3 regions of the Clostridium sp. 001 genome follow, and region 3 is predicted to be linked to each of the others. Evidence: riboswitches for the same ligand, from Rfam matches in the RefSeq annotation. Region 3 holds a riboswitch; each other region holds the start of a gene.
What was found. A riboswitch is a leader RNA that binds a small molecule or an ion and turns the genes downstream of it on or off. The one in region 3 is predicted to bind cobalamin.

Region 1 (7,022 bases), 1.9 Mb from region 3:
AATATATTTATAAATATGGTAAAAGCTTGTTTTGATGCAGCTGCTTTTAATAAAAAGATATATATTGTGGTTTCTTATAATAAAAATATGGATAAAGTTATAAAAGGAATACTAAAATATTTGTATAGGGCACTTCCTTTTGCAGTAAGGAGAAAGGTTGGTTTTACAACTTATGTGAAGCAGCCTGAAATAAAGGAGTTTATAAATATTGAATTTCTCCTTGAAGGAAGCATAAAAAGGCTTACTCAAGATGTAAAAGCAGGATATGTTTTTGATATGGCAGATAATAATTTCTATCTTGAAGGAATTGATGAAAGACATCATATTTTTATAGACTTTGTTATGAATAATATAGAAAATGAACGGGTTTTAAATGAATTTTTTATTCAGGCAGATAATGATTGTTCTAGAGAAAAATTTACCATTGATATGTATGATAATATTTTATGCCCATCTTCTCAAAATGAAGAAGTTAAAGAAAGTCCTATATGTATGAAGGAAAATGAACAAGTTGAACATAAACATAATCTAGTGTATTTTTTAAAGAAGTTATTTTCAAATAAAGATTAGAGGTGACAAGTAGATGGCTAAATGTAGAGAATGTGGTACAGAGCTTAATGAAAATGATAAGTTTTGTGTATACTGTGGTGCAAAGCAGGAAAAGGGACATGAAAGAGAAGAGGATAAAAATGACGATACAAAATACTATGGAAAAGAAAATAATAACTATAAAAAAGAAGATAAAAAGCATGAGGATAGTTTAAAAGACAGCGATACTTTTGATTTTAGTTCATCTCATGGACAAAAGAGGATAGATAGAAAAGATAAAGAGGAATTTACCAAGGAATTAGATGATACTCCAATTAAGGATAAACGGCCATTTAATTTCAAAATGATAGGTATAACTATTTTAACTATAATTGTATTTGTTGTTGCCTTTAAGATGGTATCCTCACTTATAAGTAAAGGTCCCAGCAAAAATGTTTCAAATGTGGAATCCAAGCAAAACGTTTCTTCTGATTTAAATAATAATGATGAAAATGATTCAGATAATAATTCAGGAGAATACGTGATACCTTACAGCAATACAAGGGCACTTACTAGTAATGACCTGAAAGGTATGAGTAAAAAGCAGCTGGCACTTGCTAGAAATGAAATATTTGCAAGGCATGGCTATACATTCCCTACAGAACCATATAAGAGTTATTTTGCAAGTAGGTCCTGGTATAAGCCTAATCCTAAGTATACCAATGATGGCAAGGAACTTTCTGCTCTTGAGAGACATAATGTAAAGGTCATATTAACAGCAGAAGGCCGTGGAAAATATGTATCACCTGGATATGATGCAGATTATTATAAAAAATAGGCTGGTTATTTCTTTGAAAATGCCTGGGGTATAAAAAGTAGAATTTGATATAAAATAGGAGAAATGATATACTTATTCTATAATTTAATATTGAATTTTAGGTACTTGATTGTTAAGTTTAAAAGGGAAATAAGTGAAGAACTTATGCGGTCCCGCCACTGTAATGAGGAGTATATTTATGAATTTGCCACTTGGGAACAGGGAAGGCGTAAATATACAATGAATCAAAGCCAGGAGACCTGCCTAAAATTTACGGATAGCTTACGTGGATAGGCTTTAAAGTAAAATAATTTACTTAAAAACTGTTATCTATGGGTAATAGTTTTTTTCGTTTATCCGATGACTACCTGCTCTAATACACCCACTTTTCCAAGTGGGAGTAAAAGAGCAGCTACGTCTCTGGATAACGATTTCTAAGCATCAGGTGGAGTTAAAACTCCATCTGATACTAAGAACTCTGTTTATTTAATTAATTGGAGGGAGTAACTAATGTTTAAGAGTAGCAAAAAATTTGTTTTACTAATTATGATTACGATTACGGTGTTTTTAGCAGGATGCGGAGCATCTAATACAAGCAATTCTAATATAGACAGCAGCAAAAGTGAATCTGTTAAAAATACCACTTATCCTTTAAAATTAAAAGATTCAACTAATACGGAAATTACAATTCAAAGTGAGCCTAAAAAGGTGATATCTTTATCGCCTAATGTTACAGAAACAATTTATGCATTAAACAAACAAAATCTTTTGGTAGGTAGAACTGACTTTTGCACTTATCCTACAGAAGCTTCTAAAATACCATCTGTGGGTACTATAACTGACCCAAGTCTTGAAAAAATTGTTCAGCTTAAACCGGATGTGGTAATAGCTACTAATTTAACTAAACCGGATATTTTAAAAAAGCTGCAGCAGCTTAATATAAAGGTTTTAACTATTTCAAAAAATGAAAGCTTTGAGAATACTTATAACAATATAGAAAATGTAGGAAAAGTATTGAATGCTAATAAAAAGGCATATAGTATAGTTTCAAATATGAAAGAAAAGGTTAAAGTTGTACAGGAAAAGGTAAAAGGAAAGAGCACCCCTACAGTATATTATGTAGTAAGCTATGGTACAAGTGGTGATTTTACTGCGGGAAAAGACACTTTTATAGGCAAGATGATTGAAATGTCAGGAGGCAAAAATGCTGCTTCTGATGTTACAGGTTGGAATTACAGCCTTGAAAAGCTTGTTGAAAAAAATCCTGATATACTTATATGTTCCAATAAATTTAATAGCAAAAATGGAATTAAGTCTACAAAGGGCTATAAAGATTTAGATGCTGTAAAGAAAAATAAACTTTTTGAAATGGATGAAGATATTATAAGCAGACAGGGACCTAGACTTGCAGATGGATTAGAATCCCTGGCAAAGATAATTCATCCTGAAGCATTTTAAGTATATATAAGAGAGGAATGTGCTTATGAAATTTTCCCGGAAAAAGCATTTTAAGTTGTTTTTTTGCATTTGCATAGTAATATTATTTTTTTCGGCAGTAATATCAGCTATGCTTGGTTCTGCAGACATATCCTTCAAGGAAACACTATATGTGATACTAAGTAAAATACCTATTGTGGGAAATTTAGTTTCTACAGCAAGTATGTCACAAAATCACATGCTCATAATATTACAGATACGTTTACCAAGAATAGTAACTTCAGCATTAGTTGGAATGGGATTATCAGTAGTAGGTGCATCCTTTCAGGCAATATTTAAAAATCCAATGGCAGATCCTTACGTACTTGGAGTATCTTCAGGGGCTGCTCTTGGAGCTGCAATTGGATTTATGCTGCAGCTGGATACTTTGCTTCTAGGGTCTACAGCCATTACTATGATGGCTTTTGTAGGGTCTATTGCAACTACTGTTTTGGTTTATAACATAGCCAGGGTAAAAAACAAGATACCACCAACTACACTGCTTCTGGCAGGTGTTTCTGTGAGCTTCCTTTTATCTTCAATAATATCTATAATAATGGTATTCAACAGACAGCAGGTTGAAAAAATTGTTTTTTGGACAATGGGAAGTGTTTCTGCAGCAACCTATAATCAAATATTGATGCTAATACCTTTCATATTCCTGGGTATAATTATAATACTTTTATTTTCAAGAGATTTAAATATAATGCTTACAGGGGATGATACTGCTAAAAGTTTGGGCATAGAAGTTGAAAATGTAAAAAAAATAGTACTTGCTGTTTCTTCAATAATTGTTGCAGCCTGTGTGTCTATAAGTGGTGTAATAGGATTTGTAGGACTGATAATTCCTCATGCAGTGCGTATGGTATTTGGACCTGACCATAGGGTGCTCTTGCCTTTCTCATTGATAATTGGAGCTGTGTTTATGATTATTTGCGATACGGTGGCAAGAACTATAGCTGCTCCTTCTGAAATACCTGTGGGCGCTGTAACTGCTTTATTTGGGTCTCCATATTTTATTTATCTTTTAATAAAATCTAAAAAGAGAGTGATATAATGAATAATTCAAATTTGTGTGCAGTTGAAGTTAAAAATTTAAATTACAGTTTTGATGAAGTTGATATACTTCATGATATAAACATAGATTTTAAAAAAAATAAATTTTATTCGATTATAGGGCCTAATGGTTCCGGTAAAACTACTTTACTCAAAAATATTGCTAAAACTTTAAAGCCTTATAAGAGCACGGTTTTTATAAAAGATAAGGATATACTTGATTTAAAAAATAAGGCACTGGCAAGAAAACTTGCGGTAGTTCCCCAAAACAGTGATTTGAATATGGATTTTTCCGTACAAGATATAGTTTTGATGGGAAGAGCTCCTTATTTTTCGAAACTTCAAAGTGAATCAGAAAATGACTATGTGATTGCCAAACATGCTATGGAAATGACTAATACTTGGAAATTCCATGACAAGTATATAAATCAGCTTAGCGGTGGAGAAAAGCAGAGAGTTTTAATAGCAAGGGCGCTTACACAAGATACAGATATTATACTGCTGGATGAACCCATATCTAATCTTGACATATACCATCAGATTGAAATTTTGGATAATGTTAAATCACTCAGCAAAAAGATAACAGTTATAATGGTACTTCATGATTTAAATTTTGCAGCCCAGTATAGTGACCATGTAATACTTGTAAATAGCGGAAGAGTTGTGATGCAAGGTGCTCCTCGGGAAGTACTCACAGAAAAAAACATAAAAAAGGTGTATAAAATAAATGTATGCATAATAAAAAATCCAGTTACTGGGAAGCCCTATATAATACCCATAGGACAGGAAAGGGACTATCCCAATAAGCAAAATGGAAATTTAAATGATTAGTTCATAGATACCTAAAATTATAATACTAATGCCAGACACAAAAGGAGCATATTTCCCGAAAAATTTAGACAAACAGCTGCTGCCTATAACACATCCTGCAACTAGGCCTGTTGTACTGAGAATGAAGGTAAATATAGTTGCAAGTAATATATTGATACCGGTTATACTTGCGCCTATACCTACTCCAACATTATTTATTGTGAGGGCGAAGGCTAGAAATATAGATTCTTTAACATCTATATAGCCTGAATTATCAGCGTCAACTATTTCTGGATTGTCCAAAAGATTTTTATAGGGTAAAAGATTATTTTCAGCATTACACAGTTTTTCGTTTTCATTACAGTGCTCTTTTATAACAGCGTCAATTATAAACCATATGCCCATTACTATCAAAAAACCGCTGCCAATGATATTGGCTATATTTTCAGACATAAACTTAATTAGAAATTTACCTAGAACCATAGATAGAAATGTTCCTGCAGTAGCAATTAGGGCTATTAGAATAGTACTTAATGGACTAATTTTCATTTTTTTAATACCATAGGATATTCCTACAGTGAAACTGTCTATATTTGCGGATAAGGCAAATAAAAATGAAGGTAATAAGTGCATTATGTTCCTCCTATAGTATGGTTACTCCTATAGTATATTCATAACAAAATACAATGCTACCACTATTTATCTGATGACTACCTGCTCTAATACTCCCAATAAGTAAGATTCATTGATTTTTCCCTTGAAAATTATGTATTTATAAAGATCATATGGAATAAGTGGTGTAATATACATTGTCCACCTATTGTTGATTTTGAGGAGATAATATGGTAATATACTGGTATATTAAAAGTCAATAGAAATTTGCAAAAAATAGAAAATTTTTTTTGCTTATCTGAAAGGAGAGAAAAAATTGATTAAAAATTTAAAAAATCTTTTAATGTTTGCATCAATTGTTGTAATGTATCAGCTAAATCCGTGTAACATTGTACTAGCGAGTGATATTTCTAATACAACTCAATCCCAAACTCAAGTAGTATCGACTAAAGACAATTCAAAATCTCAAACATTGCAAGACACATCTAAAATTTTAGCATCACAAGAGGAATCTAAATACATATCAGAAAGTAATTCTAGTTCTCCAGTAAGTGAAAGCAGCGGTAATCTTTTGCCAGCAAATGCGGATAATGTGGACAACGTTCCTGTGGATAAAAGCTGGATAATTCACTTTAACCAACCTATAGATTTGTCTTCAGCCAAAGAAAATGTAAAAATTATAAACAAAAAAACTAATGCAGAAGTGCCTATAAATATATCTTTAAGCAATTACGATAGTTATATGACTGTATCTACAGTTTCAGATTATGATCCTGAAAGTTATTATATATTGAAAATTGATAATAACTTAATGGGTAGATATAATAAAGTTTTAAAAACTGCTCTTACCATGAATTTTAAAACTGGGGCAAAAATAGAGAATATAGATAATATCAGTGTGTCAATAAATCAAGGTGATAGTTATAAGCTGCCTGATGAGGTAACTGCAGTTATGTCTGATGGAGGAAAAGTGCAGATAGGAGTTGAATGGAATAAAAAAGTAAATACCTTAGCTTCACCGGGAAATTATGTTTATCAAGGACAGGTAAAAGGATATAGTAAAGAGGTTGATTTGTCCTTAACTATAAACCCTTCCACTAAAAATGTGGATAGTATAGCTTCTACTTCTATGTGGATATGGGAACTTCAAAATCAAGTGGATGCTTATGGAGGCATAGATAATTTAATAGCAAAATTAAAATCTATGGGAATAAATAACGTGTGTATTAAATACAATGAGGGTTCCAAGCCTTCAGGTGGAGGCACCAATTTCAGAGATGATTTTTTAAAGTATGTTGGATATTTCAAAGAGGCAGGATTTAAAGTAGGAACATGGGGTTACAATCATTTTGATGATGTTCAAGGTGAGGGTAATTTAATTATAGAAGCATTAAATAACAGTGATTACTACGTATTTGATGCAGAAGATGCTGTAGAAAATAAAACCGAGCAGACAGAGGAAATATGTGAGCTTATAAGAAGCCAGTGTCCTAATGCAATAATTGGGTATACATCTTTTCCAATAGCCAGCTATCACCAGAATATAGCTTATTCAGTTTTTAACAAATACTGTGATTTTTCAGCACCTCAGTGTTATTGGGGAGAAATGCAGTGGTCTGTAAATAGATGTTTGGATCAAATGGCTGCAGATTATAAAGCTTACGGATTGGACAAGCCATTGTATCCTATAATACAAACTTACAGCATAAATTATGAAGATTAT
Region 2 (7,022 bases), 2.1 Mb from region 3:
TTATTATTTATGTTATAGGAACATTGGCATATTCTACTAGAATTGTGGGAATAAGAACTGGTAGAATTGCGGTATCTTTTGCTGTATTTAATGTTTTTGTACTTATACAAAGAACAGCTAATACTATTCAAGCTCCATTGTTAGCAAAAACTATTGAAAATGGTATAAATACAGGTCATTCTAGTAACTTACTGTATATTTTTAGATGGATAGTTTTTTCTATTACTTTAGCCACAATAGCTGGTGCAATTTTAATGCCAACTTTTATAAAAGTGTTTAATAAATTGGTTGTATCATTTAGTGTTTATAGGTCTTTACCTAGATTGATGCTTCATGCATTTTCGAAATCAGGAATTGAGCAGTTTAAAAATAGCATTTCAATTCCTAAAAAAGAAAATTTATCTGAATTAAGGAACTTTAGGAAAACTCCTAAAAAGGTAATTTTACTAAACATTATTGCATTTTCTATATCTAGTGTAAGTATTTTATCATCATTATATGCTGGATGTTTAAGTCCTAATTTAAGAACTACCTGCAGCACTTTAGCATCTGTAATTAATAGTATTTCAACAATATTCATGGTTATATTTATTGATCCATATTTATCTATGATGACAGATGATGTGATAAGAGGAGAACGTACAGAATTGGAATTTAACCGCTGCATAATTTTTATTGTTGGTGGATTGATTATCGGAAGTATATTAGCACAATTAATATTAGTGCCTGCTTCACATGTGATAGTACTTATAGCAAGATTAATTTAGTTGATTTGAAAAAGATACGCGGTAAAGCTAAAATACTTTCTTCTACAATTATAGGAATTGGTTCTTACAAAAATTGAGTTACTAATAATCTATTGATATGTGCAAATTTATTTTAATTTTCAAACTGTAAAGTTTAGTTTCTAACTTAAAAATAAACTTATGCGTAGAAATATTTTACAATAAGCAAACACATTTAAATATTTTGCATATAAGTCTTAGTAAAAAATTTTAGAAAAACTTAGACCTTTTGAATTGTCTGAGGTACGAGTTTTCAAAAGGTCTTAGGTTTTCAAAATTTTTTGGTTAGACTTATCAAAATATTTAACGTGTTTGTGTTTGTAAAAATATTCGGAGCATAAGTTTATTTTTTGTTTAGTAATCTACATCCTAGACTTCAAATGTGCTGAATGCCTCTAAGAATTTATCAATATCTTCTTCAGTATGCTTTACATTTAAAAATATAGCTTCAAATTGAGAAGGTGCAATATAAATGCCTTTGCTTATCATATGTTGAAAATACTTTGCAAAAAGAGAAGTATCACATTTTTTAGCATCTTCATAATTTCTAACTTCTGAATCTTTAGTAAAGAATATAGCGAACATTGCTCCGCACCTATTTACTACAACATTTATGCCCTTCTTTTTTGCTATGTCCCCTATACCCTGTTCCAATTTTGCACCTAATTTTTCAAGATGTGCATAGTAATCAGGATTGTCATGCAGCTTCTTTAAAGTTGCGATTCCTGCAGCCATTACAAGAGGATTTCCGGACATTGTTCCTGCCTGGTAGACAGGTCCCATTGGCGAAAGTTTCTCCATTATTTCTTTTCTTCCACCATAAGCACCACAAGGAAGACCTCCACCTATAATTTTTGCAAAAGTAGTTATATCCGGCTTTATTCCATAAATGCTCTGGGCTCCTTTATAAGCTACTCTAAATCCACTCATTACTTCATCAAAAATAAGCAAGCTTCCATTTTTATCACAAATACTGCGAAGTCCTTTTAAGAAATTGGCATCTCCAGGAATTACGCCCATATTTCCTGCTACTGGTTCTACTATAATTGCTGCAATGTCTTTACCATGCTTCTCAAAAATTTTCTCCACATTAGAAAGATCATTATATTTAGCTATTAAAGTGTTTTTCACACTGTCCTCAGGAACCCCAGCGCTTCCTGGAATTCCTTCTGTCATGACTCCAGAACCTGCTTCTACTAAAAAATCATCAAAATGACCATGATAGCAGCCTGCAAATTTTATTATTTTATTTCTTCCAGTACATCCCCTAGCAAGCTTTACTGCACTCATAGTTGCTTCTGTTCCCGAATTTACCATTCTAAGCATTTCTACATTATCTAAAGTGGTACATACATATTTTGCAAGCTCCAATTCAAGCTCTGTAGTGGCGCCAAAAGATATAGCATTTTCGCTTGTATCCTTTATAGCCTTTACCACATCATCATCACAGTGTCCTAAAATCATAGGCCCCCAGGAGCATACAAAATCTATGTATTTATTACCATTCTCATCATAGATATAAGCCCCTTTCCCCCTCTTTATAACAGGTGGATTCAAAGGCACATCTTTAAATGCTCTAACAGGACTATTTACTCCTCCTGGCATATATAATTTAGATTCATTAAATATATCATCATTTCTCATTAAGTTTTACATCTCCATTTCTTCATCATTAACAGAATATTTTATTTATAAGCTTTAAATATTCATCTTCTTTTCCTTGAAGTTTTGCTTCTTTTAATACATCTATAGCCCTGTTTATATACACTTTGGCTGTACTCTGTATCATAGTTTGTACGAGTACTTCATTATCCTTGGTATACCTTTTATTTTTAAAAGTCTCTATCCTCTTTTCACATATTTCACTTCCAAAACTTTTCATCTTCTGTATTTCCGGTGAAAGCTCATCTAAAGACTGCCATTTTATAAATTCATCTATATATTCTTGGATAATATACCTGTACTTTTCCATTTTTTCTTTTCGCATAATCTTATTATTTTCATCAATACTGCTTATATTATCTATGTCATATACTTTTACACCTGGAAGACTTAATACACCTGCATCTATATCTTTAGGTACTGCAAGATCAAATATGAGAAATTTCTTTTTAGGAAGTTCTTCTTTATAAATTATAGCATGAGGTGCAGAAGTACAACTTATAATACAATCCACATTGCTATAATAAGCTTTTCTTTCTTTAAAAGTTATGAATTTAATCCAATTACAATTTTCGTATAAATCTTTAACTTTATTCAAATCACGCACTACAATATATACAATTTCAGTATTCAAACCAGCTAAATATTTGAGGACAAGCTTTCCTATTTCTCCAAACCCAATTACCATATACCTTTTTATTTTGCTTTTTTCTGCTTCTTTAACAGCTATTGATGGTACAGATACAGGTATTTTATACATTTCACAGTCATTCTTAAACTTCTTACCACAGGTTATTGCATTCTGAAACAGCCTCTGAAGCTGTCCTTTTATAGTTTTAACTTTTAATGCCATATTATATGCAGTCTTAATTTGTCCTAAAATTTGATCTTCTCCCAAAATTTTAGAATGGAAACCACAACTTACTTCCATTAAATGCTTAATAGCATCTTCACTTTTTGCATAAAAGGTATATATAATAAGTTCCCTGCTCCAACCTAAAGCATCAAATACAGCATTTATTAGTTCTTCCCCTTGTGTATTAGAATCCACATATATTTCTGTTCTGTTGCAAGTACTCAAAATTAAAACGTTTCCTGTAATTTTATAAACATTCTTTAATTTATCTTCTAATTTTGACGATACAATAGAGAACTTCTGCCTTATTTCAATATCACATTCACTTTTTACCCCTATAAGTTGTATCATTTTATCAACTCCAATATTACAACTATATTATTATAATTAAAATATAACTTTACTATATACCTAAAAAACCTTTTAACTAAGTGTTAAAAGGTTTTTACACATAAACATAAGTAATAAATGCTTTATTTATTACAATGCCCCCTATCACTTGTAGAGTTAACGGCCTATTATATAGGCAGGTCTTCTGACTTAAGCTTCATCATCTAAGTATGCCTTCCCTATTTACAAGTGGCTTGTCCTACTTAAATTCACCTAATACAGCTACAAGATAGCTCAGGATTTCCACCTGATTCCCTTTTAATTAAATATACTTAAACCTATACTATTATTTATTAAATTTTATTTTACAACATTAATTTTCATTTTAATTATAACATTATCATAAAAAGAATCAACTATAGAGTTTCTAGATTGAAAGTTGACATATACCAGTTCATATGCTGACAAATTTCATCATACTAAAAACTTTTTATAGGTCTAAAGTTCGGTATTTTGAAAATCTAAAGAAGCTTATATAAACTCGTACCTCAGACATATATAAGCTTCTAAGATTTTCTAAAATACCTCACTAAGACTTATAAAAAAAGTTTTTAAGTGTGATTTCAATTTTGTCAGCATTATTTTCAGGTATAAGTTCAAATTTTAAGCTAGAATACCTCAATGTGGATTTATAACTTAAAAATCAACTTATACGCAAGCATATTTTTACAATAATGAAGCTCTTTTAAATATTTTGCATATAAGTCTTAGAAAAAAATTCGTAAAAACTTAGAACTTTTGAATTGTCTGAGGTACGAGTTTTCAAAAGTTCTTAGCTTTTTAGAATTTTTTACTTAGAATTATCAAAATATTTAATGAGCTGAAGGTTGTAAAAAATATCTGGAGTATACGTTGATTTTTTTGTTTAGAAACTCTACCTCTATTTTACAGTGCCTTTTAAATCATACAGCGTTTCATTGTTCATGCCGTCCATTCCTTGATGCTGGAAACTACTATTTTCTTTTGAACTATTCTCTTTTTTATTATTGTTATTAGAATTTACACTTTTTTGAGCTTGAGAACTAGTAGTATCTTTCCATTCAGTAGTTGAAACAGCTTTGCCGTTTTTCTGAATCCAATTCATTATATCCTGGGAGTCTCTTCCTCCCATACCTCCTGTAAGTACATATCTTACCTCACCTTTTTTAACCATTTGTTTAAATTGATCAAGAGAAAGTATCTTGTCAGATCCTGAGAAACCTCCAAGGGCCATTACGCTTTTTCCGCTTTCAATTATTATATCTTCAGCAGAAGCAGAACTTGAAACTACAAGTGCATATTTTTCGTTTGACGTATGATTTTCAAGGAATTTTATAAGCTTTGAATTCTTACTGCTGTTTTGTCCACCCATCATCATGGAATTTCCTGATTTACTATTTGACAGGAGCTCCAATCCTGCAGCTGGCAAAGAACTTAAGCTGTGAGTTATAGCAGCAGCAGAACCGATAGCAGGTGTTACTAAAATTCCTATAAGAGCAAGTGCTGTAAATATCTTAGCAAGCCTTCCACTATTACCCTGATCCAAATTTCCTTTCTTTACTATCCTGTATATTATAAGCAGTGCAGCAGATGCAAAACACAATATGATAGCTGCTATAATTATACATTTTATAGTAGTGGATATAGTAGTAGTAAAATAGGATAACATCAAAAGATGTACCAATCCTTCTGCAATAAATGCTGCAGGCATTATCCATGATTTTATGCTGCCTTCCTTATATAGCTTCCACATAGAAGTAAGTCCTATTCCACATAAAGCTGCAATTGGAGGGGCTAGCATTGTTAAATAATATGGATGGAACAATCCTTTTGTATAACTGAAATATATGAATTCAGGTACCAACCATAATGTCCATAATGTTAACCCTAATTTTTTCTTGTTATCAAATGGGAACTTAAGTTTTTCTACTATTACAGATGCAGCAAGTCCAAATATAGCTAGAGGTAAAAACCAAACTATCTGGTCTGACAAAACATTTTTAGAAAATAATCTAGTAACACCTGCTGTTGTCTGTCCCCCAAAGCTTCCTGAAAGTCCATTTGATCCGCCAGGTCCGCCGCCACCAGGTCCTCCACCTTGATTCTTGGAATTGCCTTGTGTAGTCTCACCTCCCGGACCTCCTTGTTGACCTTGAGCAGAATTTCCTGAATTTTGTGGAGGTGTCATTCCACTAGGAGCATTACTGTTTCCACTTTGTGAATTTGCCTGGTTTTTGCCGAAATTACTTCTAAATTCTTTAGATTGAGGATTTCCTACCTTTCCTGATGGTCCTCCACCCATACCACCATTAGTACTGCTAAGTCTTTCCAGTCCATTATGTCCAAATATAAGTTCAGTAACGGTGTTATTTGTACTACTCCCTACAAAAGGCCTATTTTGTGATGGAACCAAGTCAACTGCCACTGCCCAGGATAAGGATATTACTCCAAGAATAAGTGTACTTATAATCAAATGTTTTATCCTCTGTTTTACAGGTACAGCTGAAGAAATCAAATAAGTTATATATAGAGCAGGAGCTATCATATATGCCTGAAGCATTTTTATATTAAACCCTAATCCTACAAGAACCAAACTTATTATTAGATATTTAAGCTTGCCTTTTTCAGCAGCTTTGGATAAAAATAAACAGGCAAAAAGTAATGTCACAATTAATAGATTGTCTATAGTATTATTCCTGCTGGTTGCTACAAAAACTGGTGTTATTGCAAGGCACAGAGCCGATATAAGTCCTGCTATCTCCCCAAAAGATCTTTTTACTATATAATATAAGATTCCAACTGAAATTACTCCGGCAAGTGCCTCGGGAAATAATATACTCCATCCACTAAATCCAAATATTTTTGCTGATATAGTCTGTATCCAGAAACCTAAAGGCGGCTTATCAATGGATACAAATCCCGCGGGGTCAAATGATACGAAAAAGAAATTTTTAAAATTCATGAGCATACTCTTTACACCTGCAGCATAATATCCATTTCCGTATCCTTCTATAGTTAAATTCGCAAAATTCAATATTGCAGATATGGCTAGAATTATACATAGTGCAAATCTTTCTTTTGTAAATTTAAATTTTTTCATAAGTTTTCCTCCTTAATTGAATACCCATATTTTATATAATAAAAAATTTATTACCTGAGCTATGAGTGTTACGACTATTTTTGATAAATACACGTTTAAATTAAAATCATTTATTAAAAATTTCATAAATACGAGTGTTGCAATAAGTGAAATGAGATTTACTATTGCAAATTGAGATAACTCTCGAATCACCTTTTTTCCAGAACTTTTGTATTCAAAAGTCCACTTTTTATTGAATATGAAACTATTT
Region 3 (7,022 bases):
GATTATCTATTATTTTTTTATGCTAAAAATTATGATGATTTATTGCCTAGTTATGACTCAATTCAAAATGATTTTGTAAATGTAACTGTAAAAAATGTGCAAAAGGATAATAGTTTCAGTGAACAGGTTACTGTATTGAATAATAATTCTATTAATGCTGCAATCATGGAAGGTTTAAAAAAGCATGGACAAGATTTTGATAAATCTTCTCTAGCAGCAGGAGCTTTAATGTCAAAAGATGATACGCAGTTTTGGAGTTACACTTTAAATGGTGACAACAGTACTTATAATCAAAAGGATACACAACTAAAAGATGGAGATACAATAACAACATTTAAAGATGATGGTCAGGGCATAAAAGAAGTAGAATCTATAGCTTTAGATAAAATGGAAGCTAACTTGACAGAAGGAGATATACTGCAGCTTACAGCAGTTGTAACACCAGAGAATGCATCTAACACGAAGGTAGATTGGTCAAGCAGTGATTCTACGGTAGCAGCAGTAGATGAAAATGGAAAGGTAACGGCATTAAAGGCAGGGACAGTAACTATAACAGCGGTATCCGAAGACAACAAGGACGCAAAAGCACAGTGTACAATTACTGTTACGGAAAATAACACACCAAAACCAATAAAGATAACTAATCTTATAAAGGATAGTTCATTTAAATTAGGTGATGATGCAAGAGTATATATAAAGGCAGAAAATAATTCAGGTAAGGATCAGGATGAATCGCTTATAGTAGCACTATATGATGAAGGTGCTAAATTCATCAACTATGTATGTGGAAAACAGACAATAAAAAATGGAGATTCATCTATTTTGACAGGTATTATGAAGCTTCCAGAAGAGGGAATATATAAATTAAAGGCATTTGTATGGGACAGCCTTGAAAATATGAATCCCCTTTCAGATATTATAGATATACCTGTTCAGTCAAATAAATAAAAGATTTTTATAAGATGGGTTTTGCTAATATTTCTAGCAAAACTCATAAATTTTCAATAATGTATACTTGCCTTCAACTAAATTTAATCCTATTCCATCAAATAGAAGCATCTTATATTTTAAAGCTAAAAAAATGTATTTGGAGATTGACATTAAACTGTAATAGGTATAAATTATAATTAAGTTCTATAAAGATAAATATGGGTTTAATCTAATTTGATTAATTAAAAGGGAATCAGGTGAAAATCCTGAACTATCCCGTAGCTGTAATAGAGGAGTTTTAGTACATTATGCCACTTAAATATTGGGAAGGCGTACTAAAATGGTGAATCTTGAGTCAGAAGACCTACCTATATTTTACACAAATATCTCTACGAGTGATAGGGGGAGTGTTATAATGATAGTTTTGTTAGATTTTCTATGACTAATCAAACTTTTTTATACTATTTCCTTTTAACGCTTTTGTTAAAAGGAATTTTTTTTTAAGGGAGGATTTTTTATGAATCATTATTTTTATCAGACGCAGTTTTCTGAATATAAACCAGGATTGATTTCTTATTTAAATAAAAGTAATAAAATAAAAGTAAAAATTAATAATGTATATTTTTATAAGTATCTCAAAAAAGTAGTGGGATTTTATAAAGAACTTGAAAATTATTATGATGTTTATTCATTAAAAGAAAAAGAAATTGTGGAACAAGATGGAATAAATATTCAAAATATTAATGAAGTTCTAAAGCTTGATATGTATTTGTATAACATTATAAGTATGTATCAAGACGATACTATATTTGAAGAAGATTTTGAATTTAGTGATAGCTTAGAGAAATGGATTCATTGTATTGATGAAAATACTTTACTTGCATACTTTAACAGCGGTTATGACGGAGATACTTTAAATGACAAAAAGATATTCTGTGATTTTTTACCTCAAAAAATTAAATTTAACAATTTGGAAAAACAAGTTAATATAATTTAAAAATAAATATACAGTTATTTTTACAGCTTAAATAGGCATATAGGTATTTTGGTTCATAAAAAATTCTATGAGCAAAATAGAATTCCTTATAGAAGATTATGTTGACTTTTGAAAAATTATGTACTAACCTTAATATAAAGATAATAAAAATTTAATATTTAGTATTAGGTGCTGTCAAATGCGATAGTTAAAAGGAAAAGTGTAAAAAGCACTGCAGCCCACCGTTACTGTATGGAGGATGAAACCCTAATTATGTCACTGGATTTTTATATCTGGGAAGACAGGGGAGTAAGATGAATCTGAGCCAGGAAGCCTGCCTGATATGTTGTTAATTCTTTCGGAGGGGAAGATGTTACTATATTTAAGCTGTTTATAATTAAAAGTAAACGGTTATATTGACATGAGAGAACCCTAGTGGTTCTTTTTTAGTTTATTAGTCATATATAATGCTTATGTAATAAAAGGGACTTTCGAAGGAAGGTCTCTTTTATTATGGTGCACCCAGCATGGACGCAATTTAAAGGGTGAAAGTCCCTAGTATGGGTTGATAGTACCAAAGTGCATAGATTAAGACAAGGGTGTCCATGGTGACGCGGAATTTGAAGGAAGTCGGCGGCAAAATACATAAATTGAGGTGAGAAAATGAACAGATTTAAAGATTTAACAGGAAAGAAATTTGGACGTTTAACAGTTATGTCTGTTGCAAATAAAAAATATAAAGATAGGGGTGTTATTTGGAACTGCTTATGTGACTGTGGAAACAAAGTAAAAGTTAGAGAAAGACATTTAATAGATGGTGGAACTAGAAGTTGTGGATGTTTGATGATAGAACATACTAAAATTATTCAGGTTAAAGCAACTAATGTAGATAGATTTAAAGGAACAAAAATTGGCCAATTAACACGCAAAATTTCTTCTAGTAATTCTAGTGGTTACAAAGGTATTAATTGGGATAAAAAAAGAAGTAAATGGAGAGTTCGCTTAACTCTTGCAGGAAAAGAAAAACATTTAGGATATTTTGATAAATTGGAAGACGCAATAGAATGCAGAAAAAAGGGTGAGAAAAAATATTTTAAGCCTATAATTGAGGAATACAAAAAGTCCTTTTCAGGAGGTGGTGTACAAGCAAGAACCTAAAAAAATAATATTAAGATTAGTTTATATTACATAATCTTATAATTTAGAAAGGAGAATGAAATGAAAAAGATATGGAAAAAGGTCAGTTTTGTTATGATGCTTATATTTACATTAATGACATTTGCACCATACCCGGTTATAGCAGATACTCAGGCAGCATCAACTCCATCTTTAACTGAGGATAAAGATGGAAATTACACTGTAAGTTCAGTACAAGATTTAAACAAGCTTAGGGAAGATATTGATAAGGGAATAGACTATTCGGGTAAAAATGTTCTGTTAACTCAGGATATTGATGTAGGTAAATCTGAATTACCTTTGAAATCTTTTACAACACAAAATACTTTTAATGGTACTTTTAATGGAAAATTTCATACTATAAGTAACTATAATGATCCTAAATCCGGCTTGTTCAATATTATTAATAAAGATGGTATTGTGGAGAATGCTAGGATTGATGCTAACGTAGTTATTGAAGGTGATAAAATTGAAAATTATGGACTAATTGCTAATGAAGCAAGTGGAACAATTATTCGCTGTTCTTCAACAGGAACAATTACAAATAAGGTTAAAGTTTTTTTTGAAGCAGGAATAGTTGCTAGGGATACAATTGGACAAACAAGTAGTATTGCAGCTGGGTACTTAAAAGATTGTTACAGTAATGTAATTATTGATAATCAATCATCAGAGGAAATGGTGGGATATGCAGGAATTTGTTCAATGGGTGGTGAACAATTAGATCACTGCTATTTTTATGGTGAATTTACAGGAAATTATACTGGTGAACATAGCGATAAATGCCAACCAATCCTATGTTCAACCTATTATGATAGTAAAACTGGAGTTACCACAAGTGCAGAAAATTGTGCGTATGATAAAGATGTATTAGGGTACACCCCATCTTCTTCTGATAATGGTAACCCCAAAGGTTATACAACTGCAGAAATGAAAAATAAAGATACATATACAGCTCTAGACTTTGATTTTGATAAAACCTGGAAAATAGATTCTTCAAATAATGGATATCCATATTTAAATTCAGAAAACACACAAAAAACAGCAGCAAAAGTGACTGTAGATGTGCAGGTAACGGCTGATGATAAAACTTATATTGTTCCTACTTCCCCAATTATTTATAATACAGATGATAGTCTTAAGACAACGGCAACTTTTAAAATAGTCCCAAGATCTGATGAAGATAAAGAGCTAATAAGCAAATATAATGTTAGCGTAACCTATAGTGGAGATGTATTTTTAAATGCACCAACTATTGGAGACGTGCCTATAGATATTGATACCAGTAAGGTTAAGATAAATTATAATTCAAATGAGGATTATCAGTTTGTACTTGGTAAAGTACTTCCATCGACTGCTAAACTCCTTGATAATGGTGCAGCAGGACCTACACAAGATGAACAAAAACAGCAGATTGAAGATGCAAAAAAGGCAGAAGATATTCTTTATACCAAATTAGGCACCAAGCTAGGTATTGCAGGAGATGTACCTGAATTTAGCTGGGGTGGAGACAAATCTGCGGCTCCAGGAAAAGAAGAAACTGTTACTTTTTCAGATGAGGACTGGGGAATATTTTCATCGGCCCGTTCTGGCTATAAGGGAATAAGGGCAGGATATTATGATGACTGGTTTAAGAGTATACAGACAGGCTTGCAGAAAATGAAAGATGCAGGGGTAACTGCTCGGGATGTAAAGATGACGGAATGGGAGAAGTTAGTTCTGGCAATTACTGCTATAGGCTATGATCCAAGAGATATAAAAGCTTATGATTTAATAGACATAATTTCAAATAAGGAGTATGTGAAAGCATCAAATCAATATTTTACGCCGCAGTATGCAATTTATGCATTAACTTCTCGTAATTATATTAATCTTATTCCTAATGATGGAAAGCACATTACTAAAGATGATTTAGATGGATATATACATGAATGGGCCAAGGGTGCACTTGGGTCAAAAGGTGCTGATGGGTCAGCAGTAATAGGAAATACTACTCCTGATATGTGGACTATGAAATTACAACCAATTGCAGCTTATTGTAATCCAGATGCAAAACCAGGAGACAAGTACTATGACGTAAAACAGGCTATGGATCATGTATTTGCACAGTTTTCAAATGCCCAGACTTATAAGGGATCTTTCTGGGGCGGCAGTGTAGATCTTGATGGCAAAATTGATTTAAATAATGCCTGGACCAATGCCCAGGTGTATATGACACTTGGAATGGCACATGCCAATATTTTTGACAAGATGTATATAAAAGACGGCAAGACTATTTTGGATGGTGTACTTGAGAAGTTTGATGTGAAAAATGGTACTACTGATTTTGATAATTCATCTTATGAATCTGCACAAATATGTAGGGGATTGGATTCGCTTGTACGTGCAGCTGAAGGCAGAGTCTCGATTTTTGATTGTACAGATGTCAAAGATTCTACAGTCCCTGTAAACAATGCCATAGCAGCACTGCCGGATGTATATAAAATTACTTCAGCTGATAAGGAAAAGGTTGATGCCGCAAGAGCTGCATATGATGAATTAAGTGATGTTAAAAAAGCTTCAATAAAACAGGAAACGATGGATAAATTGACTGACGCAGAGAAAAAGCTGTCACAATCACAGCCAGTAAAAGTAACAGGAATAGGTCTTGATAAAACGAGTGCAGATCTAATGAAAGGAGATACACTGCAGCTTACAGCGGCTATAACGCCTAAATATGCAACTAATACAAAAATAGATTGGTCAAGCAGTGATCCTACAGTGGCATCAGTGGATGAAAATGGAAAGGTAACAGCATTAAAAAAAGGAACAGCCGTAATAACAGCCGTATCTGAAGACAACAGGGATGCAAAAGCACAGTGCACAATAACAATAAAAGAAAATGTAAGTGTGACGGGAATAATTCTCGACAAAACAAGTGTTAAGTTGATACCAAAAGCTGCATTGCAGCTTACGCCAACCATAACACCAAACGATGCAACTAACCAAAAGGTGGATTGGTCAAGCAGTGATCCTGCAGTAGCAGCGGTAGATAAAAGTGGAAAAGTAACGGCAATAAAAGTAGGAACCGCAACTATAACGGCAAATACTGAAGATGGAAATAAAACGGCATCTTGTGCTGTAACAGTTGTTGATGGTCAGGGAGCTATTGTTATTAATAATGTAAAGTTGAAAAACAAACTTGCCCTAGCAGCAGGAAAAGACAGTGACTATGAGGGATATTTCACACCGGATGATCTAGCATCTATAAAAGGAACTATTGACCTTTCAAATTTAGATATTACCGATAGTGATATGGATGTAATGAAATATCTTAAAGGAGTATCAGCTATAAACCTGTCGGATAACAAAGATTTAACAAACCTTAGTTTTAAAAAACTTAAATTTGACTGGACAATACCAAAGGGTTTGGACTTTAGTGGATGTACAGGTATGAAAGACATAAAAAATAAAATGTTTGCATTTACTTCTAGTAAACTGACTTCTATTAAATTACCTGAAGGAATACCAAGTATTCCTTTTTCATGTTTTTCAAATAGTAAACTTTTAGCTTCTGTAGAAATTTCAAATACGGTTAAAAGTGTAGGCAACTTAGCTTTCAGTGGCTGCACGTCACTGGAATATATGAAAATACCAGGTAGTGTAACACAATTGGGGGGCGGTTGTTTTTCGGGTTGTACCAATCTTTCTGTATTAGACTTAACGGATACAAGTTTTACTAAGGACAATACTAAAGACACAAAATATCCTGATTCTACCACGATAATTTGTGGTAAAAGTGCTAAACTATCACCCGGTCAGATATCAATAAAAACAGGTGGAGTTAAAAAAATTGCAAATGAAATTCCATCAGATAAAGGGGTTGTATGGGGAAGTACTGATGCAAATGTGGCTAAAGTTTCAAGTGAAGGTGTAATAACAGGAGTTAATCCAGGAACGGCAT

Region 1: it holds a riboswitch for cobalamin, as region 3 does, so the genes downstream of both, B5S50_RS14005 (ABC transporter substrate-binding protein) here and B5S50_RS01185 (hypothetical protein) in region 3, are expected to answer to the same signal.
Region 2: it holds a riboswitch for cobalamin, as region 3 does, so the genes downstream of both, hemA (glutamyl-tRNA reductase) here and B5S50_RS01185 (hypothetical protein) in region 3, are expected to answer to the same signal.

The regions. Positions count from the first base shown of each region.
Region 1 is NZ_CP020473.1:3,003,428-3,010,449, forward strand. Features, by position in the region: gene B5S50_RS13995 (hypothetical protein) at 1-570, shown strand, start outside; gene B5S50_RS14000 (YARHG domain-containing protein) at 584-1,366, shown strand; cobalamin riboswitch at 1,449-1,628, shown strand; gene B5S50_RS14005 (ABC transporter substrate-binding protein) at 1,856-2,803, shown strand; gene B5S50_RS14010 (iron ABC transporter permease) at 2,829-3,878, shown strand; gene B5S50_RS14015 (heme ABC transporter ATP-binding protein) at 3,878-4,708, shown strand; gene ytaF (sporulation membrane protein YtaF) at 4,697-5,320, opposite strand; gene B5S50_RS14025 (Ig-like domain-containing protein) at 5,616-7,022, shown strand, end outside.
Region 2 is NZ_CP020473.1:2,817,017-2,824,038, reverse strand. Features, by position in the region: gene B5S50_RS13215 (lipid II flippase Amj family protein) at 1-767, shown strand, start outside; gene hemL (glutamate-1-semialdehyde 2,1-aminomutase) at 1,155-2,429, opposite strand; gene hemA (glutamyl-tRNA reductase) at 2,458-3,654, opposite strand; cobalamin riboswitch at 3,811-3,990, opposite strand; gene B5S50_RS13200 (glycosyltransferase family 39 protein) at 4,574-6,772, opposite strand; gene B5S50_RS13195 (GtrA family protein) at 6,785-7,022, opposite strand, start outside.
Region 3 is NZ_CP020473.1:253,673-260,694, reverse strand. Features, by position in the region: gene B5S50_RS01190 (Ig-like domain-containing protein) at 1-948, shown strand, start outside; cobalamin riboswitch at 1,134-1,317, shown strand; gene B5S50_RS01185 (hypothetical protein) at 1,448-1,927, shown strand; cobalamin riboswitch at 2,077-2,263, shown strand; gene B5S50_RS01180 (hypothetical protein) at 2,570-3,064, shown strand; gene B5S50_RS01175 (Ig-like domain-containing protein) at 3,125-7,022, shown strand, end outside.